Regions from separate parts of the Dyella sp. BiH032 genome, predicted to be linked through region 2. Evidence: predicted binding sites of a transcription regulator. Region 2 holds the regulator's gene; each other region holds the start of a gene.
What was found. The regulator FliA, encoded in region 2, starts transcription of late flagellar genes. The targets are predictions, from matches to a motif close to TAAAGTTTNNCNNNCNNNGGCCGATAA.

Region 1 (3,271 bases), 2.1 Mb from region 2:
CTCATCCCGCCTTCTCCCCGGAGGGGAGAAGGAGAAGTGCGGTACCGCGGCAAGCAGCCAACGACCACACAAGAGCGAGCGAAGCGACGCTCCGAATGCTCTTGATCTCCCGGGTTCCCTTCGCGGCGGTGAGGGCTGGACGATCAGGCCCGCGAAGCGGGGCGGGGACATGGATGTCCCCGCCTTTTCGATCAGGGCAGGATGCCCTGTCGAAAAGCCCGGCCAGCCCTCAACGCACCCGCAGCAGCGAAGGCTGCGGAGGGCGCCGCGCAGGGGGGCCTTCTTCTTGGTTACTTCTTCTTGGGCAAGCAAGAAGAAGTAACTCGCTCTCCGGCAGGAGAGCGAAACCCTCGCCCCGCACGGGGCGAGACACGGCTGGCGACCACCTCGCACCGGGTCCCGCCCTACGCCGCAATGACGAAACAGACAGCGCGACAGCCAACCGCAACATCAGCGCCAGCGTCCCAAGCTACGACGCCAACTCATCGCGCACCGCCGCCACCAACTCATACGACCGCCGCCTCAACCCATGCTCAAACACATTCGCCGTCACCATCAACTCATCCGGCCGATGCCGCGCGATAAACGCCGCCAAGCCCTCGCGCACCGAACGTGAATCCCCCACCACCGAACACGCCAGCGCGCGTTCCACGCCGAACTTCTCCGTCGGCGTCCAATACGTTTCGATATCGTCGATCGGCGGCGGGATCAACCCTGGCATGCCGCGGCGCAGATTGATGAAGCTCTGCTGCTGCGTGGTGAACAGACGCCGCGCCTCCGCATCGGTTTCCGCCGCCACCACATTGATGCCGAGCATCGCGTGCGGCTTCGCCAACCGGTCCGAAGGCCGAAAATCGCGGCGGTACAGCGCCAGCGCCTCGTCCATCGCGTCCGGCGCGAAATGCGAGGCGAAGGCGTACGGCAGGCCCAGCGCGGCGGCAAGACGCGCGCCGAACAGGCTGGAGCCCAGGATCCACACCGGCACGTCGATGCCCGCTCCGGGCACCGCGCGCACCGGCTGGCCGGGCTGCGCCGGCTCGAAGTACGCCAGCAGTTCCTGCACGTCTTCCGGAAAGGCGTCCGCGCTCTCGTAGTAACGACGCAGGGCACGCGCGGTCGGCTGGTCGGTGCCGGGCGCACGGCCCAGGCCGAGATCGATGCGGCCGGGATACAGCGAAGCCAGCGTGCCGAACTGCTCCGCCACCTGCAGTGGCGCGTGATTGGGCAGCATGATGCCGCCGGCGCCGACGCGGATGGTCGAGGTGCCGCCGGCGATGTGCCCGATCAGCACCGCGGTCGCGGCGCTGGCGATGCCCGGCATGTTGTGGTGCTCGGCCAGCCAGTAGCGGCGATAGCCCAGGCGTTCGGCCAGGCGGGCCAGGTCGAGACTGTTGGCGAAGGCCTGCGCCGGCGTGCTGCCCTGGGTCACCGGCGCCAGATCGAGTACGGAAAAGGGAATCATGGAACGTCCTCGCGGCGAAGCTCCCGATCTGGGGGCGGGCACGGCCTTTCCCACCCTGGCGCGGATGTGCCGGACGTAGCAGTACGGAACATCGGCACGGCGCCGGGCCTACAGTTTTTGCCCGGGTGGCCGATATCCCGTCAGGGGAGACCGCGTCGCGGTCGTGGGGAGAACATGACGATGTCCTGGCTGAGGCGTTTCTTCGCCCCCGCGCCCGCGCGGCCCATGCCGCGGGCTTCCTTCGAGCGCCCGGCGCCGCGGCCGTCCGCTCCGCCTGCCGCATCCGCCTCGCCCACCGAGCCATCGCTCGACGTCCTCGCCGAGCGCTTCCAGCGCTTCATGCTCGGCCTGCCGGACCATCGCGCGGAAGAGAACGCGGGCGAAACCGCCCTGCTGCGCCGGCTGCAGATCGTCGGCGAGCGCTTCGACGTGCGCAGCCTGCCCCGCCTTCCTGCCGTGCTGCCGCAACTGCTGCATGCGCTCAAGAACGACGACGTGGCCGGCGCCGAACTGGCCCGGCTGGTCGGGCGCGACCCGATGCTGGTGGGCGAAGTGATGCGGGTGAGCCGCAGCATCTACTACCGCACGCTGCATTCGATCCAGAGCCTGCAGCACGCGGTGGTCCTGCTCGGCCAGGACGGCCTGCGCCGCGTCGCCACCCAGCACATGATGAAGCCCATCCTGCAGGCCAGCGCCGGCGCGCACGGCCTGGTGGCGGGCCAGCGGCTGTGGGATCACGCGGAACGCTGCGCGCACGCAAGCGCATTCCTCGGCCGGTTCGCCGGCTGCGATCCGTTCGAGGCCTATCTCGCCGGCATCGTGTGCAATACCGGCACGGGCGCGGTGATCCACCTGCTGAGCCTGGAGGACGTCGTCTCGCCGGAAACGCTGAGCCCGATCTTCCTCGATGGCTGCGCCGAACTCGGCGCGCGCCTTACCCTCCGCGCCGCTCGCCACTGGGAGCTGCCCGGTGCGGTGATCCAGGCGCTGCGGGAACATGCCGGCGAGGATGCGTCCGAAACACCCTCCCCGCTTGGCCGGACACTGCAGGTCGCGCACGTCCTGTCCATGGCGCAGCTGCTGAGCGACCACCGCGTGATCGATGCCTGCTCCGATCTCAGCCAGGCCTGGCCGGGGCGTTTCGCGCCCACGCAGATCGCGCGCTGCCAGCAGGACCTGCAGCATCAGTTCGGCGCGGCCACGCGCGCCTGACGGCCGTGGTCAATCCGCGGGCGCTTCCGGATGGCGTTCGAGCCATGCGGCCAGCTCGGCCTTATAGCGGTCCAGCGCTTCCTCGTAGAGATCGTAGACGCAGGGCACGCAGCCTTCGCCGCAGCAGTCGAGGGCATCCGGCTCGACGGGCTTGAGCGGACGCGGGTCGGCGGGAGACGGTCCGGCGCCTCCCGCGGGCTGGCGGCTGTCGTCCCGATCCGTCAAAGGTTCATCCCGGTTTGCGGAAACGGTACACGAACTGGTCCGAGTGGCCGCGGATGGCCTTGTCGAACACTTTGATGTTGTGCGGATCGGCCGGGTTGCGCAGCAGGTCGCTCTCGCCGTCGAAGACGAAGCCAGCCGCTTCCACCTGCTTTTTCACGATGGCCGGATCAATGCGATGCAGCGTCTCGGTGTCGCGCATGCCGGAGCCCGCCTCCGCCACGTGGTCGACGATCACGTACAGGCCGCCCGGCTTGAGCGCGGCGAACACCTGCTTGTTGAGCACCGCCGGATCGATGCTGCCCATGAACTTGTCGGGATAGTCATGGTAGTTCTGCGAAGTGAACACCACGTCCACTGGCTGCGGCACGCTGA
Region 2 (3,271 bases):
TGGTCTGCCGCGCCGCGCAGGCGCTCAAAGGCCAGGCCCCGGCCATCGACGAGGGCGACATGGCCGAGCGTTTCGGCCTTGCCGTGGCGAACGCATGATGACGACGCTGGCGATCAACCAGGCCTGGGGCCTGAAAAATCTCTTCTCGGCCTTCCATCCGATGGGCGGCGGCGACGCTCGCGAGACGGGCGCCGTACCGCAGGGCGCATCGGCGCCGGTGCCCCGCCGCTGCCGCGCGATCGCGGTGGCCGGCGGCAAAGGCGGCGTCGGCAAGTCCACCGTGGCGGTGAACCTCGGCATGTCGCTGGCGATGGCCGGCCGCGAGGTCGCGCTGCTGGATGCCGACATGGGCATGGCCAACCTCGACGTGCTGCTGGGCCTGCAGCCGGCGCGCCACATCGGCCATCTGCTGGACGGCAGCTGCACGCTGAGCGAACTGATGCTGCCGGCGCCGCACGGGCTGAAGGTGATCCCGGCCGGCTCCGGCGCGCGGCGCCTGGCCCAGCTGGATACGCGCGAGCACGCCGCGGTGATCCGCGCCTTCGACGAGCTGCCCGATCCGCCGGAATTCCTGGTGGTCGACACCGCCGCGGGCGTCTCCGACAACGTGGTGATGTTCGCCGCCGCGGCTGACGACGTGGTGCTGGTGGTCTGCGACGAACCGGCCTCGCTCACCGACGCCTACGCGCTGACCAAGGTGCTCAGCCGCGACTTCCGCGTGCGGCGCTTCCACGTGGTGGCCAACATGGTGCGCCACGCCGGCGAGGCGCGGCAGCTCTACGACAAGCTCGCGCGCGTGTGCGACCGCTTCCTGGACGTGGCCCTGGATTTCATGGGGGCCATTCCCTACGACGAGCACCTGCGCCAGGCGATCCGCCGCCAGAGCGCGGTGGTGGACCTGTGGCCGGCCAGCCGGGCCGCGCGGGGATTCAAGCAAATGGCGGGTGTGGTCGATACATGGGGTGAACCCCAGAGGACGGGTCGCGACCGCATCGCCTTTTTCGGCGGCCGGGCCGCGACGGCGCCCGACCCGGCCCATGGGGGATGGTGAGATGAGCGTGGCTTCCGAATATCTGCAACTGCAACGCGAGAGCACGGAGGAGATGGTGCGCAGGCACGCTCCGCTGGTGCGGCGCATCGCCTATCACCTGATGGGCCGCCTCCCGCCGAGCGTGGACGTGGACGACCTGGTGCAGGCCGGGATGATCGGCCTGCTGGAAGCGGCGCGCAATTACGCCACGGACCGCATGGCCAGCTTCGAGACGTATGCGGGCATCCGCATCCGCGGCGCGATGCTGGACGAGCTGCGCAAGACGGACTGGACGCCACGCTCGGTGCACCGGAAGTTGCGCGAAGTGACCGAGGTGGTACGCCAGATCGAGAACGAAACGGGCGCGGACGCGAGCGATGCGGAGGTGATCCGCCGGCTCGGCATCAGCGCCCAGGAATACCACCAGATCCTGGCCGACGCGGCCAGCGCGCGCCTGCTCAGTCTCTCCGCGCCGGAGGACGACGAGGAGGGCGCCGCGCTCGACGTCGCCGACCAGGAAGGCCTGAGCCCGCAGGACCGCTTCGAGCAGGAAGGCATGCGCGAAGCCCTGGTCGAGGCGATCGGCGGATTGCCCGAACGGGAGCAGTTGGTGATGTCGCTGTACTACGAGCAGGAACTGAATCTGAAGGAGATCGGCGCCGTGCTCGGCGTGACGGAGTCGCGCGTCTGCCAGATCCACGGGCAGGCGCTGATCCGGCTGCGCGCGCGGATGACCGGCTGGCGCGGTGCCGAGGGCGCCGCCGGCAGCGGCGGGCGGCACGGCGGCGCGAAGGCGCCGGCCCAGGCCCAGCGCTGACGCCGTTTCCCGCCGATTTTCCCGGACCCATTCGACCAACCCACCCCCACAAGGACCCTGGAGCCTCCGTTGGACAAGAACATGAAAATCCTCGTGGTGGACGACTTCTCCACCATGCGGCGCATCGTGCGCAACCTGCTCGTCGAGCTGGGTTTCAGCAACGGCCTCATCCAGGAGGCGGACGACGGCGTGAACGCCATGACGATGCTCAAGCAGCAGTCGTTCGACATGGTCGTCACCGACTGGAACATGCCCAACATGACTGGCATCGACCTGCTGCGCGCGATCCGCGCCGAGCCCGCGCTCAAGGCGCTGCCGGTGCTGATGGTCACCGCCGAGAACAATCGCGACCAGATCATCGCCGCCGCCCAGGCCGGCGTGAACGGTTACATCGTCAAGCCCTTCACGGCGGTCACGCTGAAGGAAAAGCTGGACAAGATCTTCGAGCGGCTTGCCGCCCAGGGAGCAAGCGCATGAGCGCAGTGATGGTCACCCCCATGAGCGCGGCGCTGCCGCAGGAAGTTCAGGAGCTGCTCAACAGTCCTGACGGCGCAGCGTTCGAGCTGGCGCTGGACACCATGGTCCGCCAGCGCGAGCAGCATCTGTTCCGCGCGCTGGGCCTGCTGGCCCGCGACCTGCACGAGGCGGTGCGCCGCCTCGGCGGCGAGCTGGCGCAGGAAGGCGTGCCGGACAGCGTCGCCGACGCGCGCCAGAACCTGCACGACGTGCTGGAGATGAGCGCCAAGGCGGCCCACCGCAGCATCGACTTCGCCGAACGCATGCGGCCGCAGGCCACCGCGCTGGAAAGCCGTGCCGGCGACGTGCTGGGCAGCGGCGCGGAAGAGCCCGTGGCCGAACTGGCCATGCAGGCGCGCGACTTCGCCGCGCAGTGCCGCGAGGGCCTTTCGGACATGGTGATGGCGCAGTCCTGGCAGGACCTGTCGGGCCAGCGCATCAAGAAGGTCGCCACCTTCATCGGCAGCGTGGAATCTTCGCTGCTGGAACTGGTGCGCCTGACCGGCGCGCTGGCCGGCGGCGAAGCGCCGGTGGCCGCCGCCAAGGTGTCGAGCCAGGACGAGGCGGACCGCCTGCTCAGCGAATTCGGTTTCTGAGCACGGGCAGCCCATGGATCCCACCTTGGACGCCGAGCTGCGCGACGACTTCCTGGTCGAAGCCGGGGAGCTCGTGCAGCGCCTGAGCGAGCAGCTGGTCGCGCTCGAAGCGTCGCCGCGCGACGCCGATCTGCTCAACGCCGTGTTCCGCGCCTTCCATACCGTGAAGGGCGGCGCGGGCTTTCTCGGCATCGACCCGATGGTGCACCTGTGCCATCACGCGGAGGACCTGCTCAACGAAGCGCGCGCCGGCCACCTGGTGCTCGATGCCGCGCAGATGGACGCGTTGCTGGAAGCGCTGGACCTGGTCAA
Region 3 (3,271 bases), 1.8 Mb from region 2:
GTCCATGTGCGCCTGCGTGCGCCGCCTCGATCGTCGCGTTCAAGGCGAGCAGCCGGGTTTGGAAGGCCAGCGTATCGATGGCGGCCAGCATGCCGCCGACGCGGCGGTTGGCGGCATCGATCGCCTCGACCGATCGCTGCGTCTCCACCACGATGCCGCTGCCCGCCTCCGCATGCTCACGCGCCGTCGCGGCGATGCGGTCCGCCAGCGCGGCGCTGCCCGCGTTGCCGCGGACCGCTTCGGTCATCCGTGCCATCGCGGCGGCCGTCACGGCCAGGCTTTGGGCCTGATCGCGCGTGCGTTCGCGCAAGGTGTCGTTGCCCAGCGCCAGCCGTTCGGCGGCCAGTGTCACGCTCGCCGCCCCTTGCTGGACCTGCCGCACCACCTGGGCGAGACGCCGATCCATCTGGCGCAGCGTGCGCATGAGCGCACCGATCTCGTCCTCGCGACCGGTAATGAAGGCGTGGCCCAGCTCGCCATCGGCCATGCGCTGCGCCGCGGCTGCGGCATGGCGCAATTGCGTGGTGAGCGAGCGAATCAGCAGACCATCCAGCAGCACCGCGGCCGCCAGGCCGACGGCAAGCATGGCCAGCAGGCCGATCAACACGCGCCGGCTGGCGCGCCGCGCGGCGGCGGCCGCGTCGTCGCCAGACTGCAAGGCTTTGGCGAAGAGGTTGGCGAAGTCCGCATGCAGCGGCACAAAGGCTGGCTGGACGTCCGAGGTGATCTGCAGCTGGGCGAGATCGTACTGTTCGCCGTCCAGTTGCTTAAGCGCATCGTCGATCGCCTGCTCGGCCGCCTTGCGATGCGCGTCGGCCACCGCGATGAGCTGCGCCTGCTCCCGAGCGAGGCCGCTGCCCAGGAACTGCTTCCAGCGTCGCTCGATATCCACGCGGTTGGACTGAATCTGGGTCTTGGCCTCGTCCAGTGCCGACGGCAACCGGGTCAGGCCGGCGTGGGTCAGCGCATTGAGGCTGTCCGCGTAGTCGTTCTGGATGCGGCCGACGTCGGAAACCGGATTGAGCGCGTCGGCCACCAGGGCGCTCATGCGCCGGTCCGCATGGAGCAGCGACCACGCTGCCGCACCGCCGAGCGCCAGCAGCAGGAGCATCAACCCGCACAGACGCAGGATCAGGCGGGCACGAAGGGAAACCGCCGAAAAAGCGAGCCACCGGAAGCGAGCCGGGAAGGAGGGAAAGCGCATGGGACACCTTGCTCGGGGAAGCGGGGATGCCCCTGGATCGGCCGCCCGGCGCCCGGCTTTAGAGATTTTTCCCTTTTAAATCAATTATTTCACTCCAATAACAGCAAGATGTCCTCCGGGTGACGCCAGCTGACCGATCGATGAAAAGTATGTGACGGATACGCCCCGTCGTTCAGACGCATCTTTTTACGATGCCTCCCAACGACGGCGATCTGTCGGAGGAGCGCTTATGAAAAACCTCAGCAAACTGTTCCTCGCCCTCGGCCTGCTCGCGGGCAGCGGCGTCGCGCTGGCCGACGGTCATGGTCACGGTCACGGCGACCGCCATGGTCACTACGACCGGGGCGACTGGGGCCGCCACGACCACGACCGCCGCGATCATTGGCGCGGTCCGGATCGGGGCTGGCACGATGATCGCCGTTACTACTATGGCGGCCACTACCGCCCCCACCCGCATCGCTGGGCGCGCGGCGAGCGGTACTACGGCCCGGTTTACGTAGTGAACGACTACCGCTACTACCGCCTGCGCCCGCCGCCGTACGGCTACCACTGGGTGCGTGACGACGGCGGCTACCTGCTGGTCGCCATCGGTACGGGCATCATCCTGGACATGGTGCTGAACTGAGCGGCGAACGAAGCTCCACACGGTGCGTTGGTGAAGGCGGTGTCTACGGACACCGCCTTTTTCGTGCGCCGTTGCGTCGCACAACATAACGCCCGCCGACCTCTGCCTATACTCGCCGGAACCGCCTGCAACAGGCGGCCACTACAACCGATGGGGAGGCTCCGATGCTGCAGCAGTATGGCTTGTGGATCGTGCTCGCGTGTGCGGTCGTGGCAGTTCTGTATGGCGCGCTCTCGGTGCGCTGGATATTGGCGAAATCACCGGGCAATGAGCGCATGCAGGAGATCGCCGCGGCGATCCAGCAAGGTGCACGGGCCTACCTCAACCGGCAGTACACCACCATCGGCGTGGTCGGCGTGGTGCTCTTCATCGTCATTGGCCTCGCGCTGGACTGGGGCACGGCCATCGGCTTCGCCGTCGGCGCAGTGCTTTCCGGCGCCACCGGCTACATCGGCATGAACGTCTCGGTGCGCGCCAACGTGCGCACGGCGGAAGCGGCGCGCGGCGGCCTGGCCGCGGCGCTCAACGTCGCGTTCCGCGGCGGCGCGATCACCGGCATGCTGGTGGTCGGCCTGGCCCTGCTGGGCGTGGCGGCGTACTTCGCCGTGCTGCGCAGCATGGGCTACGAAATCATGCACGCCTTGCATGCACTGGTCGGCCTGGCCTTCGGTTCCTCGCTGATCTCGATCTTCGCGCGCCTGGGCGGCGGCATCTTCACCAAGGGCGCCGACGTCGGCGCTGACCTGGTGGGTAAGGTGGAAGCGGGCATTCCCGAGGACGATCCGCGCAATCCGGCGGTGATCGCCGACAACGTGGGCGACAACGTAGGCGATTGCGCCGGCATGGCCGCCGACCTGTTCGAGACCTATGCGGTGACCCTGATCGCCACCATGCTGCTCGGCGGCGTCATGGCCGAGCAGACCGGTAGCAACGGCGTGCTCTATCCGCTGCTGCTGGGCGGCGCCTCGATCATTGCCTCGGTCATCGGCACGTTCTTCGTACGCTCGCGACCAGGCGGCAAGATCATGAACGCCCTGTACGCGGGCGTGGCGGTCTCCGCGGTGCTGGCAGCGATTGCGTTCTGGCCGATCACCAGCCAGCTGATGTCCGAGTCGGCCTATGGGGTGGGCAAGCTCTACGGCTGCGCTCTCATCGGCCTCGCCCTCACCGGCGCCATGGTGGTGATTACCGAGTACTACACCGCGACCGAGTACGCACCGGTGCGACACGTCGCGCAGGCGTCCACCACAGGGCACGCAACCAACATCATCGCGGGCATCGGCGTGTCGATGAAATCCACCGCGCTGCCGGTGCTGGCGGTGTGCGCAGCGATCTGGGGCGCCTTCGCCCTGGCGGGCCTCTACGGCATCGCCATCGCGGCGACGGCCATGCTGAGCATGACCGGCATGGTGGTGGCGCTGGATGCCTACGGCCCCATCACG

Region 1: the regulator FliA is predicted to act here: its motif matches at 1,572-1,598, upstream of RKE25_RS15820 (HDOD domain-containing protein).
Region 3: the regulator FliA is predicted to act here: its motif matches at 1,239-1,265, upstream of RKE25_RS20915 (methyl-accepting chemotaxis protein).

Annotation. Positions count from the first base shown of each region.
Region 1 is NZ_CP134867.1:3,600,987-3,604,257, forward strand. It holds gene RKE25_RS15815 (LLM class flavin-dependent oxidoreductase) at 470-1,462, opposite strand; gene RKE25_RS15820 (HDOD domain-containing protein) at 1,643-2,674, shown strand; gene RKE25_RS15825 (oxidoreductase-like domain-containing protein) at 2,684-2,899, opposite strand; gene RKE25_RS15830 (methyltransferase) at 2,904-3,271, opposite strand, start outside.
Region 2 is NZ_CP134867.1:1,489,231-1,492,501, forward strand. It holds gene flhF (flagellar biosynthesis protein FlhF) at 1-98, shown strand, start outside; gene RKE25_RS06485 (MinD/ParA family protein) at 95-1,051, shown strand; gene RKE25_RS06490 (RNA polymerase sigma factor FliA) at 1,053-1,847, shown strand; gene cheY (chemotaxis response regulator CheY) at 1,917-2,324, shown strand; gene RKE25_RS06500 (protein phosphatase CheZ) at 2,321-2,959, shown strand; gene RKE25_RS06505 (chemotaxis protein CheA) at 2,973-3,271, shown strand, end outside.
Region 3 is NZ_CP134867.1:4,733,194-4,736,464, forward strand. It holds gene RKE25_RS20915 (methyl-accepting chemotaxis protein) at 1-1,204, opposite strand, end outside; gene RKE25_RS20920 (RcnB family protein) at 1,434-1,829, shown strand; gene RKE25_RS20925 (sodium-translocating pyrophosphatase) at 1,994-3,271, shown strand, end outside.